2 regions of the Acidiphilium cryptum JF-5 genome follow, and region 2 is predicted to be linked to the other one. Evidence: predicted binding sites of a transcription regulator. Region 2 holds the regulator's gene; the other holds the start of a gene.
The links. Region 2 encodes HrcA, which represses chaperone genes, less so after heat shock. Its sites were predicted from a motif close to GTTNGCACTCNCNNNNNGNGAGTGCNAAC; they were not measured.
Positions count from the first base shown of each region.

Region 1: groES (co-chaperone GroES) is a predicted target of HrcA. The motif match lies at 4,846-4,874, and genes of this name have one in related genera.

Region 1 covers NC_009484.1:2,753,457-2,759,752, forward strand. Annotated here, with positions in the region: gene ACRY_RS14990 (APC family permease) at 1-120, opposite strand, end outside; gene nth (endonuclease III) at 117-773, opposite strand; gene ACRY_RS15000 (DUF2244 domain-containing protein) at 919-1,437, shown strand; gene ACRY_RS15005 (MFS transporter) at 1,510-2,658, shown strand; gene groL (chaperonin GroEL) at 2,754-4,403, opposite strand; gene groES (co-chaperone GroES) at 4,448-4,762, opposite strand; gene ACRY_RS15020 (usg protein) at 5,049-5,306, shown strand; gene ACRY_RS15025 (hypothetical protein) at 5,426-6,256, shown strand.
Region 2 covers NC_009484.1:1,832,596-1,838,891, forward strand. Annotated here, with positions in the region: gene ACRY_RS10725 (sugar-binding transcriptional regulator) at 1-1,017, opposite strand, end outside; gene ACRY_RS10730 (MaoC family dehydratase) at 1,164-1,604, opposite strand; gene hrcA (heat-inducible transcriptional repressor HrcA) at 1,601-2,704, opposite strand; gene rph (ribonuclease PH) at 2,771-3,502, shown strand; gene rdgB (RdgB/HAM1 family non-canonical purine NTP pyrophosphatase) at 3,510-4,097, shown strand; gene gltB (glutamate synthase large subunit) at 4,113-6,296, opposite strand, start outside.

The DNA of each region.
Region 1 (6,296 bases), 920 kb from region 2:
GCCGAGGCTCTGGGGGACGACGAAGTTGATTCCGGCGCCGTATTCCTGGGTGACGGCCGAGGCGACGACGGCGGCGAGGCCGAGGGTCTTCGCGAGGCGGAAGCCGGAGGACGCGCTCATGCCCGGCGGCCCCTCGCGGGTGCCGCGGGTTTGGGGGTGAAGACGCACCATTGCGCGCCGGGGCAGCGCCAGCATTCGGGCTGGCGGGCCTTGCAGACATAGCGCCCGTGCAGGATCAGCCAGTGATGGGCGCGGCGCAGCAGGTCGGGCGGGATGCGCCTGACCAGGCCGTCCTCCACCTCGCGCACGGTCTTGCCGGGGGCGAGGCCGGTGCGGTTGGCGAGGCGGAAGATGTGGGTGTCCACCGCCATGGTGGGCTGGCCGAAGATTTCGTTGAGCACGACATTCGCGGTCTTGCGGCCGACGCCGGGCAGGGCCTCGAGCGCCTCGCGCTCGGCGGGGACCGCGCCGCCATGCCGCTCGACGAGGAGCTCGGCGAGGGCGGCGACGTTCCTCGCCTTGGACTGCCAGAGGCCGATCGAGCGGATATGCGGGCCGATGCCCTCGGCGCCGAGGGCCGCCATCGCCGCCGGGGTGGGGGCGGCGGCGAACAGGCCGGGGGTCGCCTTGTTCACCGCGGCGTCGGTCGTCTGCGCGGATAGGACGACGGCGACGAGCAGCGAGAACGGGTCGGCGTAGTGGAGCTCGGTGCGCGGCTCGGGGTTGCCGGCCGAGATGGCTTCGAGGAAGGGGCGGATATCCGCCGTTTTCATCCTGCGCACGCGGGCCTGCGGGACGGTGGGGCGGCGCTTGGGGGGCGGTTCGGTGGCGGTCGGCATCCGCGATTTGTGCGGGGCGGGGGGGATTTTGGCAAGCATCCATGCTTGCGGAATGCGCATTCGATGCGAAGATAACGTCATGGCGGAAGCGTTGGGTATGGCCGGACAGGGACGGCCGATTTTCCAGGCGGTGCTGACGCCGCACCGGAGCATGAGCCGGCGCGGCATGTTCGTCGTGTTCGGGGTGATGGCGACCGGCTCGTTGCTGGTGACCAGCCTGATGTGGCGGCTGGGCGCGATGCCGGTGATCGGGTTCAACGGGGCCGATCTCATCCTCGCCGTCACGCTCTACGGGATGAACATGCGCGGGGCGAAGGCGTCCGAGGTGATCGTGCTGACCGACGAGGCGCTGACCATCACCCGCACCACGCCGGGCGGGCGCAGGAGCGAGGTGCGGCTGGAGGCGGGGTGGCTGCGCGTCGATGTCGAGGAACAGGCGGGGACCAATCCGATCGTCTCGGTGGCGAACCGGGAGGCGCGGCAGATCGTCGGCATGGCGCTGGGGGATGCGGAGCGGCGGGATTTCGCCGATGCGCTGAAGGCGGCGATCCACCGGATGCGCTCGCCGCGCTTCGACAATCCGCAGACACGGGGCTGAGTTCCGCCGGCGGGCGTTGCCGCCGGCGCCGGCGGCGTGTTCACTGCCGTTCCCTTTTCGCGGAATTCCGGCATGAAACTTCCCCTGCTCGCGCTCATCGTCGCGAGCTTCGCCATCGGCACGAGCGAGTTCGTCATCGTCGGGCTGGTGCCCGATCTCGCGCGCGATTTCTCGGTCTCGATCCCGCGCGCGGGATTTCTGGTCAGCGCCTATGCGCTGGGGGTGAGCTTCGGCTCGCCGTTCCTCGCGGTGCTGGTCGGGCGGTGGCCGCGCAGGGCGGCGCTGCTCGGGCTGATGGGCGTGTTCGTGCTGGGCAACGCGCTCTGCGCGCTGGCGCCGGGCTATGACACGATGCTGGCGGCGCGGGTGGTCACCTCGCTGTCGCACGGGGCGTTCTTCGGGATCGGCTCGGTCGTCGCGGCGGAGCTGGCGCCGCGGGAGAAGCGGGCGCGGGCGGTGGCGCTGGTGTTTCTCGGCCTCACGCTCGCCAATGTGCTCGGCGTGCCGGCGGGCACCATCCTCGGCCAGGCGGCGGGATGGCGGGCGACCTTCTGGGTGGTGGCGGCGATCGGCCTTGTCGCGATGGCGGCGATCGCGCTGCTGCTGCCGCGCGACCTGCGGGCGGGATCGGCCAGGCTGCTCAACGAGGTGCGGATTCTCGGACGGTCGCAGGTGCTGCTCGCCATGCTGATGGCGGTGCTGAGCTCGGCGAGCCTGTTCAGCGTGTTCACCTATATCGCGCCGATGCTCGAACGGGTGGGCGGGCTGTCGCCGCACTGGGTGAGCGTGGCGCTGCTGGTGTTCGGCGCCGGGCTGACGGCGGGCGGGCTGCTCGGCGGGCGGCTCGCGGACCGGCATGCGGCGCGCACGATCGTCGCGACGCTGTCGGCGATCGCCGTGCTGCTGGTGGCGCTGCGGGCGGCGCTGCCGTTCGGCCTGTTGGCCGTGCTGGTGATGGCGGGCTGGGGGATGGCGGTGTTCACCCTGGTCTCGCCGTTGCAGACGCGGGTGATCGACCATGCGCGGGATGCGCCGAACCTTGCCTCGACGATCAACCAGGGGGCGTTCAATCTCGGCAATGCCGGCGGGGCGTGGCTGGGCGGGGCGGCGCTGGGCGCCGGGATCGGCTATCGGAGCCTGCCGCTGCTGGGCGCTGCGCTCGCGCTGGCGGGGCTGGCGGTGGCGGCCTGGGCGTTCGGGCTGGAGCGGCGGCGGGGCTGAACGGCGGCGCGGCGCAACAGGCGGGGCTCAAGAGAAAAGCCGTGGGGTTGCCCCCACGGCTTTCCGGTATCCCGGCCTGAGCCTGGAGCGGCGGATCAGAAATCCATGCCGCCCATGCCGCCCATGCCGCCCATTCCGGCGTCGCCACCGGCGGGGGCCTTCTTTTCCGGACGCTCGGCGACCATCGCTTCGGTCGTGATGAGCAGACCGGCGACCGAGGCGGCGTCCTGCAGCGCGGTGCGGACGACCTTGGTCGGGTCGATGATGCCGGCCTTGACCATGTCCTTGAACTCGCCGGACTGGGCATCGAAGCCGAAGCTGTAGTCGTCGTTGTCGAGCACCTTGCCGGAGATCACGGCGCCGTCTTCGCCGGCGTTCTCGGCGATCTGGCGCATCGGCGCGAGCACCGCCTTGCGGATGATGTCGATGCCGAAGCGCTGGTCGTCGTTATCGGCCTTGAGCTTGTTGATCGCGAGCGAGGCGCGGGCGAGGGCCACGCCGCCACCCGGGACGATGCCTTCCTCGACGGCGGCGCGGGTCGCGTGCAGCGCGTCGTCCACGCGGTCCTTGCGCTCCTTCACCTCGGTCTCCGAGGCGCCGCCGACGCGGATGACGGCAACGCCGCCGGCCAGCTTCGCCAGGCGCTCCTGCAGCTTCTCGCGGTCGTAGTCCGAGGTGGTCTCCTCGATCTGCGCGCGGATCTGGTTGCAGCGGCCGGTGATGTCGGCCTTCTTGCCGGCACCTTCGACGATCGTGGTGTTTTCCTTCTCGATCAGCACCTTCTTCGCGCGGCCGAGCATGTTCAGCGTCACGGTCTCGAGCTTGATGCCGAGATCTTCGCTGATGACCTGGCCGCCGGTGAGGATCGCGATGTCTTCCAGCATGGCCTTGCGGCGGTCACCGAAGCCGGGCGCCTTGACGGCGGCGATCTTGAGGCCGCCACGCAGCTTGTTGACGACCAGGGTGGCCAGCGCCTCGCCCTCGACGTCCTCGGCGATGATCAGCAGCGGCTTGCCGGACTGGACGATGCTTTCGAGCAGCGGCAGCATCGGCTGCAGGCCGGAGAGCTTCTTCTCGTGGATCAGGATGTACGGATTGTCGAGATCCGCGACCATCTTCTCCGGGTTGGTGATGAAGTAGGGCGAGACGTAGCCGCGGTCGAACTGCATGCCCTCGACGACGTCGAGCTCGGTCTGGATGCCCTTGGCTTCCTCGACCGTGATGACGCCCTCGTTGCCGACCTTCTGCATCGCCTCGGAGATCATCTTGCCGATCTCGGCCTCGCCGTTGGCGGAGATGGTGCCGACCTGGGCGGTTTCGCTCGGGGTCGTGATCTTCTTGGTGCGCTTCTTCAGCTCGTCGACGATGGCGTTGACCGCCTTGTCGATGCCGCGCTTCAGATCCATCGGGTTCATGCCGGCGGCAACCGCCTTCGCACCCTCGCGGACGATCGCCTGGGCGAGGACGGTCGCGGTGGTGGTGCCGTCACCGGCGAGGTCGTTGGTCTTCGAGGCCACTTCGCGCACCATCTGCGCGCCCATGTTCTCGAACTTGTCGGCGAGTTCGATTTCCTTCGCGACCGTCACGCCGTCCTTGGTGATGCGGGGCGAACCGAAGCTCTTCTCGATGACGACGTTGCGGCCCTTGGGGCCGAGGGTGACCTTCACCGCGTTGGCGAGCAGGTCGACACCGCGGATGAGGCGTTCGCGGGCGTCGGCCGAGAAGCGGACGTCTTTAGCAGCCATGTGTAACTTCCTTTATGCGATATCGGAGGGGAAACCGGGGGTGATCAGGCGGCCTTCTTCTTCGAAGCCGTACCCTCGATGATGCCCATGATGTCGGATTCCTTCATGATCAGCAGCTCTTCGCCGTCGATCTTGACCTCGGTGCCCGACCACTTGCCGAACAGGATGCGGTCGCCGGCCTTGACGTCGAGCGCCACGACGGCGCCGGCCTCGTTGCGGGCACCCGGGCCAACGGCGATGACCTCGCCTTCCATCGGCTTTTCCTTGGCGGTGTCGGGGATGATGATGCCGCCGGCGGTCTTCTCCTCGGCGTTCAGCCGGCGAACGACCACGCGGTCGTGCAGGGGACGGAATTTCATGTGGCTCGCTCCTGACTTCAGAAGTCTGTTGCAACAGTGACGGGCTCAGCAGCGCCGGCCCTCTCGATAGGCACCGGATGCTTGCTAGCACTCTCACCGGGAGAGTGCCAAAGGGATAGTGTTGTGGGCAACCGATGTCAAGTCCGGCAGCAATTGCCCGAGGTGAGTGCTAAAGTGTTGATAAGAAAGATTTTTCTTGCCAACCCCCGGGGGTGTCATGGCATCGTCATGGTCAGGAGGAGCGGACTCGCACGGCCCGCCGATGACAGTGCGACGGAGACAGATCATGACACTGAGCCGACAGCTCGAGGGATACCGGCTGACGACCGCCGAGATTCTCTACCATCTGCCCGACCATCCGGGCGTTCTGCAGAGTTTCGTGTGGCAGGACCTCGATATCGCGCCGCGCTACCCGGTGCTGCACCGGTTCCTCGATTTCTGGAGCCGGCAGATCGAGGGCAAGCTGCATTCGGTGCGGGTGGGCACGGCCGCGCTGATCACGCCAGGGGAGATGCGCAGCCCGCATATGTTCCAGCTTCACTGACCCGCGCGGCCATGGCGTGGCGGATGGGTGACATGTGTGGAATTCGCGCCGGCATCTCAAAGTTAAGCAGACGTTCAGGTTTTCTTGCGATAAATTGTGTTACGCAAGATTGATCTGGAATGGCGGCTGTGACGAGGAATATCCTTTGTGCGCTCGGACTGGCTCTCGCGCTGGCGCGGCTCGCGCCGTGCGCGCGGGCGCAGGGCGTGAACCCGGCGATTGCCGCGGCCGAGACCCGGGTTTCGCTCGGCATCACGGCGACGGGGTACAGCTATCACGAAGGGTTCGACAACACCTCCGACCAGGAGAGCGGCGTGCTGCCGGGGTTCAGCCTCGGCGCCTCGCGGCTCGGCCCGGCCTTGGGCCTGCCGGACGTCTATACCGGCGTGGTCTACGATTTCTCGGGCGGCGCGCTGGGATATCAGGGCTACCTGCAGGGAACGTCGCAGGGGCTCGTGCCATACGACCAGTCCGAAGCGGCGCGGTTCAACCATGTCGAGGTCCAGCTCGGCGTTGCCGTGCCGCTGAGCCACGCGGTCAGCGTGCTGCCCTTCATTGCCGCCGGCTATCAGAGCTGGTCGCGCAATATCGGCGGCAGCGGCGGCTATGGCAGTTTCTATCACGCGGCGCTGGCCGGGTTCGGCGCGAAGCTCGATTATGCGGCGACGGGGCGGCTCGTGCTCTCCGCCTCGGCGGAGGGACTGGCAGTGGTGGGCGGCGGCGTTTCGGCGCCGGCGCTCGGATTCTCCGGCAGCTTCGGCACCAGCGGCGAGGAGGCCGTGCGGCTCGGCGCCGACTGGCGGCTCGACAATGTCTGGCACGTCTTCGCCGGGCTGGAGATGCGGCATTTCAACTATGCCGCATCGAAACCGTCCAACGGATTCTATGAGCCGACGAGCAGCACTTTCGCCGCGCGCGGCGAGATGGGTGTCGCGTTCGGCTTCCCCTGAGCCGAGGGTGGAGCCTTCGGGGGAAAGAAAAAATCTAACA
Region 2 (6,296 bases):
GGACGCGCCACGCGCCGCGTCGTCGTCGTTGTCCGCCACCAGGGACGAAGCGGTCCGCTCGTCGGTGATCAGCCCGGTGATCAGCCGGCCGCGCAGCATCGCGGCAATCGCGGCCTGCTTCTCCATCCCGCCCGCCACGGCGACGACCTCGCGATCGCCGCTTTCGGCGAGATCGATGCCGATCAGCCGGTCATGCAGTTCGGTGCGGATGCGCCGCCCCCCGGCGTCGAAGAACGAGCCCAGCGCCTCGGCCACCGCGCCGTCGCGCCGCGCCTGTTCCAGTTCCTCGGGCAGCAGCATGCCGGTCTGGCAGAGCGACGCCGTCCGCCCGATCTCGCCGATGCCCATGACATAGAGACTGGCCTCCGCCGCCACGGCGAACGCCTCGGCCACGCCGCGCTGGCGCAGCAGCACCCGGCGATCGGCGCGCGACTGGGCATAGAACGGCACCGGCGGCAGATAGGCCGCCGCCGCGGTCTTTTCCGCCAGCGCGTGGATCACGTCGAACGGGTTGGCGTCGATCCGCTGCGCGAGCGCGCCGATGATGGAGACGACCTTCAGCCCCTCCCGCGGCTCGCGCGGCAGGTGTTCGACCGTCGCGGCCATGGTGCGGCCATGCCCGAACCCGACGACACGATGCTGGCCGCGGGCGAAGGTTTCATGAAGAAACGCCGCCGCCGCGCGGCCGAGCGAGGAAATGACGCGGGACGATGCGGCGCCGCCCGCCGCGGCCGGAGCGTCGGGCAGCGCGGGAACGACCCGGCAATAGGTCAGGCCATGGCGCTCGATCAGCGTCCGCTCCAGGCCGAGGCAGCCGGCGAGATCACCCTCGATGAGGATCCGCACGAGGCCGCTGCGCGCGGCGCCGGCGATCAGCCGCTGCACGCGCGCCGGCGGAATGCGAAGCTGCGCGCTGATCTCCGCCTGGGTCAGGGATGCCTCGTAGTAGAGCCACGCCACCCGGGTGACGAGTTCGGTATCGTCGCCGGATGGCCGGTCGCCTCGATCTGTGACCACGTTCCCGCCTGAGATTGATTATTTCTGCTATCGATAAAAAAATAATCATACTTGCGGCGGCAGCGTCAAGACCGGGCGCGCCGCGCCGGCGGCCTCATCGCCGGACCGGCGTCGCCCTGGCATGGTGCTCGGTCGCGGATGAGTGGCTACGGCGCGCGCCGCGGCACCACCAGCCGGGCGAGCAGGATCTGCACCACCTCGCCGTTCTGGTTCAGCGTTTCCGACCGCATCACCACCCGCCCGCGATCGGGGCGCGAGGCGGAGGGGGTCATCTCCACGACGTCGGTAACCACGCGCAGCACATCGCCCGGCCGCGTCGGCCGGGGCCAGGAGATATCGTTCCCGGCGCCGATCAGCCCGCCGGCGATCGGCACGCTCTCCACCAGCAGCCGCATCGTCACCGCCGCCGTGTGCCAGCCCGAGGCGGCGAGCCCGCCGAACAGCGTCGTCCGCGCCGCCGCATCGTCGAGATGGAAGGGCTGCGGATCGTATCGCGCGGCGAACTCCCGGATCGCCGCCGCATCGAGCGTCGTCGTGCCGCTTTCGAAGCGGGTGCCCACCGCCAGATCGTCGAAGAACAGGCTCATCCGAGCAGCCGCCCGATCACCCGCGCGGTGTAATCCACCACGGGAATGATGCGCCCGTAATTGATCCGCGTCGGCCCGATCACGCCGATCGCGCCCACGATCCGGTCATCGCGCGAGCGCGCCGGGGCAACCACCATCGACATGCCGGAGGCGCCGAACAGCCCGCTTTCGGCGCCGATGAAGATGCGCACGCCTTCCGAGCGCTCGGCCAGTTCGAGCAGCTTCAGCATCGTCTCCTGCGCCTCCAGGCGCTCGAAGAGCTGCTGCACCGAGGCGAGTTTTTCCAGCTGGTCGACATCGGCGAGCAGCCGCGCCTGGCCGCGCACGATCAGCGAACCGCCCCTGCCCTCGTCCGACCAGGTCGCGAGACCGGCCTCGACGATGCCGGCGGCGAGATCGTCCAGCGCCGAGCGGTCCGCCCTCATGTCGTCGGCCACGCGAACGCGCAGCTCGCCGAGCGACAGGCCGGAGAGCTGGGCATTGAGGTAGTTGCTCGCCTCCTGCAGCGCCGATGGCGGCACGCCGGGCGGCGTCTCGATCACCCGGTTCTCGACCTGGCCATCCGCCGAGACCAGCACGACGAGGGCGCGGCCGGAACTCAGCGGCACGAATTCGATATGCTTGACCGCCCCTTCCGATTTCGGCGCCAGCACGATCCCGGCCGCCTGCGACAGGCCCGAGAGCAGGGCGGAGGCCTCGGTGAGCGTGTCCTGGATCGACCGGCCGGACTGGGCAAGCGCCGCCTCGATCCGCTCGCGCTCCTCGTCCGACAATTCGCCGAAATGCAGCAAACCGTCGACGAAGAGGCGCAAGCCCCGCTCGGTCGGCAGCCGTCCGGCCGAGATATGCGGCGAGAACAGCAGCCCGGCATCGGTCAGGTCCGCCATGACGTTGCGGATCGTCGCCGGCGACAGGCCCATCGGCAGCAGGCGCGAGAGCGTGCGGCTGCCCACCGGCTCGCCGGTCTCGACATATTGCTCGACGATTTCACGCAGCACCGCGGCGGAGCGTTCATCAAGCCCCGGCGGCAGCCGCACCGGCCCGACCGCCGGCTTCGGCCGGCCGGCGCGGGCGGAGGAACGCTTGGATGTCTGGTCCATGGCGCCAGAGTCGGGTATCGCGGGGCGAAAATCAAGCGACACGTTTCAGCCGACAGGAGTGGCTTCATGCCCGAAATCAAGAGACCGAGCGGCCGCATGGCCGATGCGCTGCGCCAGGTGGAGATCGTCACCGGCTTCTCCCGCCATGCCGAGGGCTCGGCGCTGATCCGCATGGGCGGCACCGAGGTGCTGTGCGCGGCGAGCGTGGAGGGCCGGGTGCCGGGCTTCCTGCGCGGCGCCGGCCAGGGCTGGGTGACGGCGGAATACGGCATGCTGCCGCGCGCGACCCACACCCGCGGCGACCGCGAGGCGGCGCGCGGCAAGCAGTCCGGCCGCACACAGGAAATCCAGCGGCTGATCGGCCGCTCGCTGCGCGCGGTGGTGGACCGCACGGCGCTGGGCGAAATGACCATCACCCTCGATTGCGACGTGCTGAACGCCGATGGCGGCACGCGCTGTGCCGCGATCACCGGCGCCTGGGTCGCGCTCGCGCTCGCGATTCGCACGCTGCGCAAGGCGAACGTGATCGCGACCGACCCGCTGATTGGCCAGGTTGCGGCCGTCTCCTGCGGCGTGTTCGGGGGCGTCCCGGTGCTCGACCTCGATTACGCCGAGGATTCCAACGCCGAGGCGGACGCCAATTTCGTCCTCACCGGCACGGGCGGCATCGTCGAGATCCAGGCGACCGCCGAACGGGCGACCTTCGAGGAGGCGACCTTCGGCACCCTGCTCGGCCTTGCCCGCAAGGGCACCGCCGAGCTGTTCGCGGCACAGCGCGCGGCCCTCGATGCGGCCTGAGGCGGCGATGCGGCTCGAACGCGGCCAGCGGGTGGTGATCGCCACCCACAATGCCGGCAAGCTCGCCGAATTCGCCCTGCTGCTCGCCCCGCACGGGCTCGATTGTGTATCTTCCGGCGCGCTCGGCCTGAAGGAGCCGGTGGAGGACGCGCCGGATTTCGCCGGCAATGCGCGGATCAAGGCGCTCGCGGCGGCGACAACGAGCGGTCTCGCGGCGATCGCCGACGATTCGGGGCTGGAGGTCGCCGCCCTCGGCGGCGCGCCCGGCGTGCGCTCGGCGCGCTTCGCGCAGGAGGCGGGCGGCTATGCCGCGGCGATGGCGAACATCATCGCCGCCAGCCGGGCGGACGACCGCGCCGCCTTCGCCGCCGCCATCTGCCTCGCGACACCCGAAGGACGGACCTTCACCTATCTCGGCTGGTGCCGCGGGCGCATCGCCCCCGCGCCGCGCGGCGATGGCGGCTTCGGCTACGATCCGGTCTTCGTGCCGCTCGGCGAGACGCGCAGTTTCGCCGAACTCGACAAGGCGGAAAAATCGGCGATCAGCCACCGCTACCGGGCGCTGCGGCAGTTCGCCGCGGCGCATCTCGGCTGAAGATCTTCCGGCCGGTTACTCGGCCGGAATCTTCTCCACCGCCGGCGCCGTCATCGGAACCGGCAGGAAGCGCGCATAGTCGCGCGGCACCACCATCCAGAACCGCGCCAGCGTGCGCTCCCACTCGTTGAGCAGGCGCTCGGCATAGAGGCTCTGCGTCTCGCGCGCGTGCTCGGTCACGAGGTCGCGCAGATGCTGCGCCCAGTAGGCCTCCGTCACCCGATTCCAGAGCAGCGTGTCGGGGTTGACCCGCAGCTCGAAATCGGCGGCCGGATCGTAGACGAAGGCGATGCCGCCGGTGAAGCCGGCACCGAAATTGTCGCCCACCGGCCCGAGAATCACGACCGTTCCGCCGGTCATGTATTCGCAGGCATTCGACCCTGCCCCCTCGACCACCGCCACGGCGCCGGAATTGCGCACCGCGAAGCGCTCGCCCGCCTGGCCGGCGGCGAACAGCCGGCCCGAGGTTGCGCCGTAGAGGCAGGTATTGCCGATGATCGTGTTATCCTGGCTGACAAGCGTCGAGGACGGCGCCGGCCGCACCACGATGGTCGCCCCGGACAGGCCCTTGCCGACATAGTCGTTGGCATCGCCGAAGACCTCGAGCTTGAGCCCGCGCACCGCGAAGGCGCCGAGCGACTGGCCCGCCGCCCCGCGCAGCCGCACGGTGACGTGGTCGGCCTGCAGGTCGGCGCCGCGCTTGCGCCGCACGATCTGTCCCGAGAACTTGGTGCCGATCGCGCGATGCGTGTTGCGGATGCCGTATTGCAGCTGCATCTTCTCGCCGCGCTCGAAGAACGGTGTCGCATCCTCGATCATCTGCGCATCCAGCGTCTCCGGCACCTCGTTGCGGCCCTGCAGCGTGCAGAAGCGCGCATAGGGGCCGGGGTCGGCCTGGGCGAGCAGCGCGTTGAGATCGAGATCGTCGAGCAGCTCGGAGCCGCGCGAGATCTGGTGCAGGTAGTCGGTGCGGCCGATCACGTCCTCGAGCCGGCGGACGCCGAGCGAGGCGAGGATGTGTCGCACATCCTCGGCGATGAAGGAGAACAGGTTGATCACCTTCTCCGGCGTGCCCTCGAACTTCGCGCGCAGCGCCTCGTCCTGCGTGCACACGCCGACCGGGCAGGTGTTGGAATGGCACTGGCGCACCATGATGCAGCCCATCGCCACCAGCGAGGCGGTGCCGATGCCGAATTCCTCGGCGCCGAGCATGGCCGCGATCACCACGTCACGCCCGGTCTTGATGCCGCCATCGGTGCGCAGCTTCACCATGTGGCGCAGCCGGTTGAGCATCAGCACCTGATGTGTCTCCGACAGGCCCATCTCCCAGGGCAGGCCGGCATATTTGATCGAGGTCTGCGGCGAGGCGCCGGTGCCGCCGGAATGGCCGGAGATCAGGATCGCATCCGCCTTCGCCTTCGCCACGCCGGCCGCGATGGTGCCGATGCCCGAGCGCGAGACGAGCTTCACGCACACCGTCGCCTGCGGGTTGATCTGCTTGAGATCGTAGATCAGCTGGGCGAGATCCTCGATCGAGTAGATGTCGTGATGCGGCGGCGGGCTGATCAGCATCACCCCCGGCGTCGAATGCCGGAGCTTGGCGATCAGCTCGGTAACCTTGAAGCCGGGCAGCTGGCCGCCCTCGCCGGGCTTGGCACCCTGGGCGACCTTGATCTCGATCTCGCGGCAGTTGTTGAGATATTCCGCCGTCACGCCGAAACGGCCCGAGGCGATCTGCTTGATCGCCGACGACGCGTTATCGCCGTTCGGCCGCGGCGTCGCCCGTGCCGCGTCCTCGCCGCCCTCGCCCGAATCCGAGCGCGCGCCGATGCGGTTCATCGCGATCGACAGCGTCTCGTGCGCCTCGGGGCTGAGCGCGCCGAGCGAAATGCCCGGTGCGACAAGCCGCTTGCGGATTTCGGTGATGCTCTCGACCTCGTCCACCGGGATCGGCGTCATCCCCTCGCTGCGGAAATCGAGCAGGTCGCGCAGCGCCACCGGCGGCTGGGCGTTCACCGCATCGGCGTATTTGCGATACAGCGTGAAGCTGTCGGTCGCGACCGCGGTCTGCAGCATGTGGACCATCTGCCCGTCGAACGCATGCGTCTCGCCCTTGCGGCGCAGGCGATAGGCGCCGCCGACCGGCAGGGTGACGGCATCCGAATCCCAGGCGGTGCGGTGCAGTTCCAGCATCTTGTG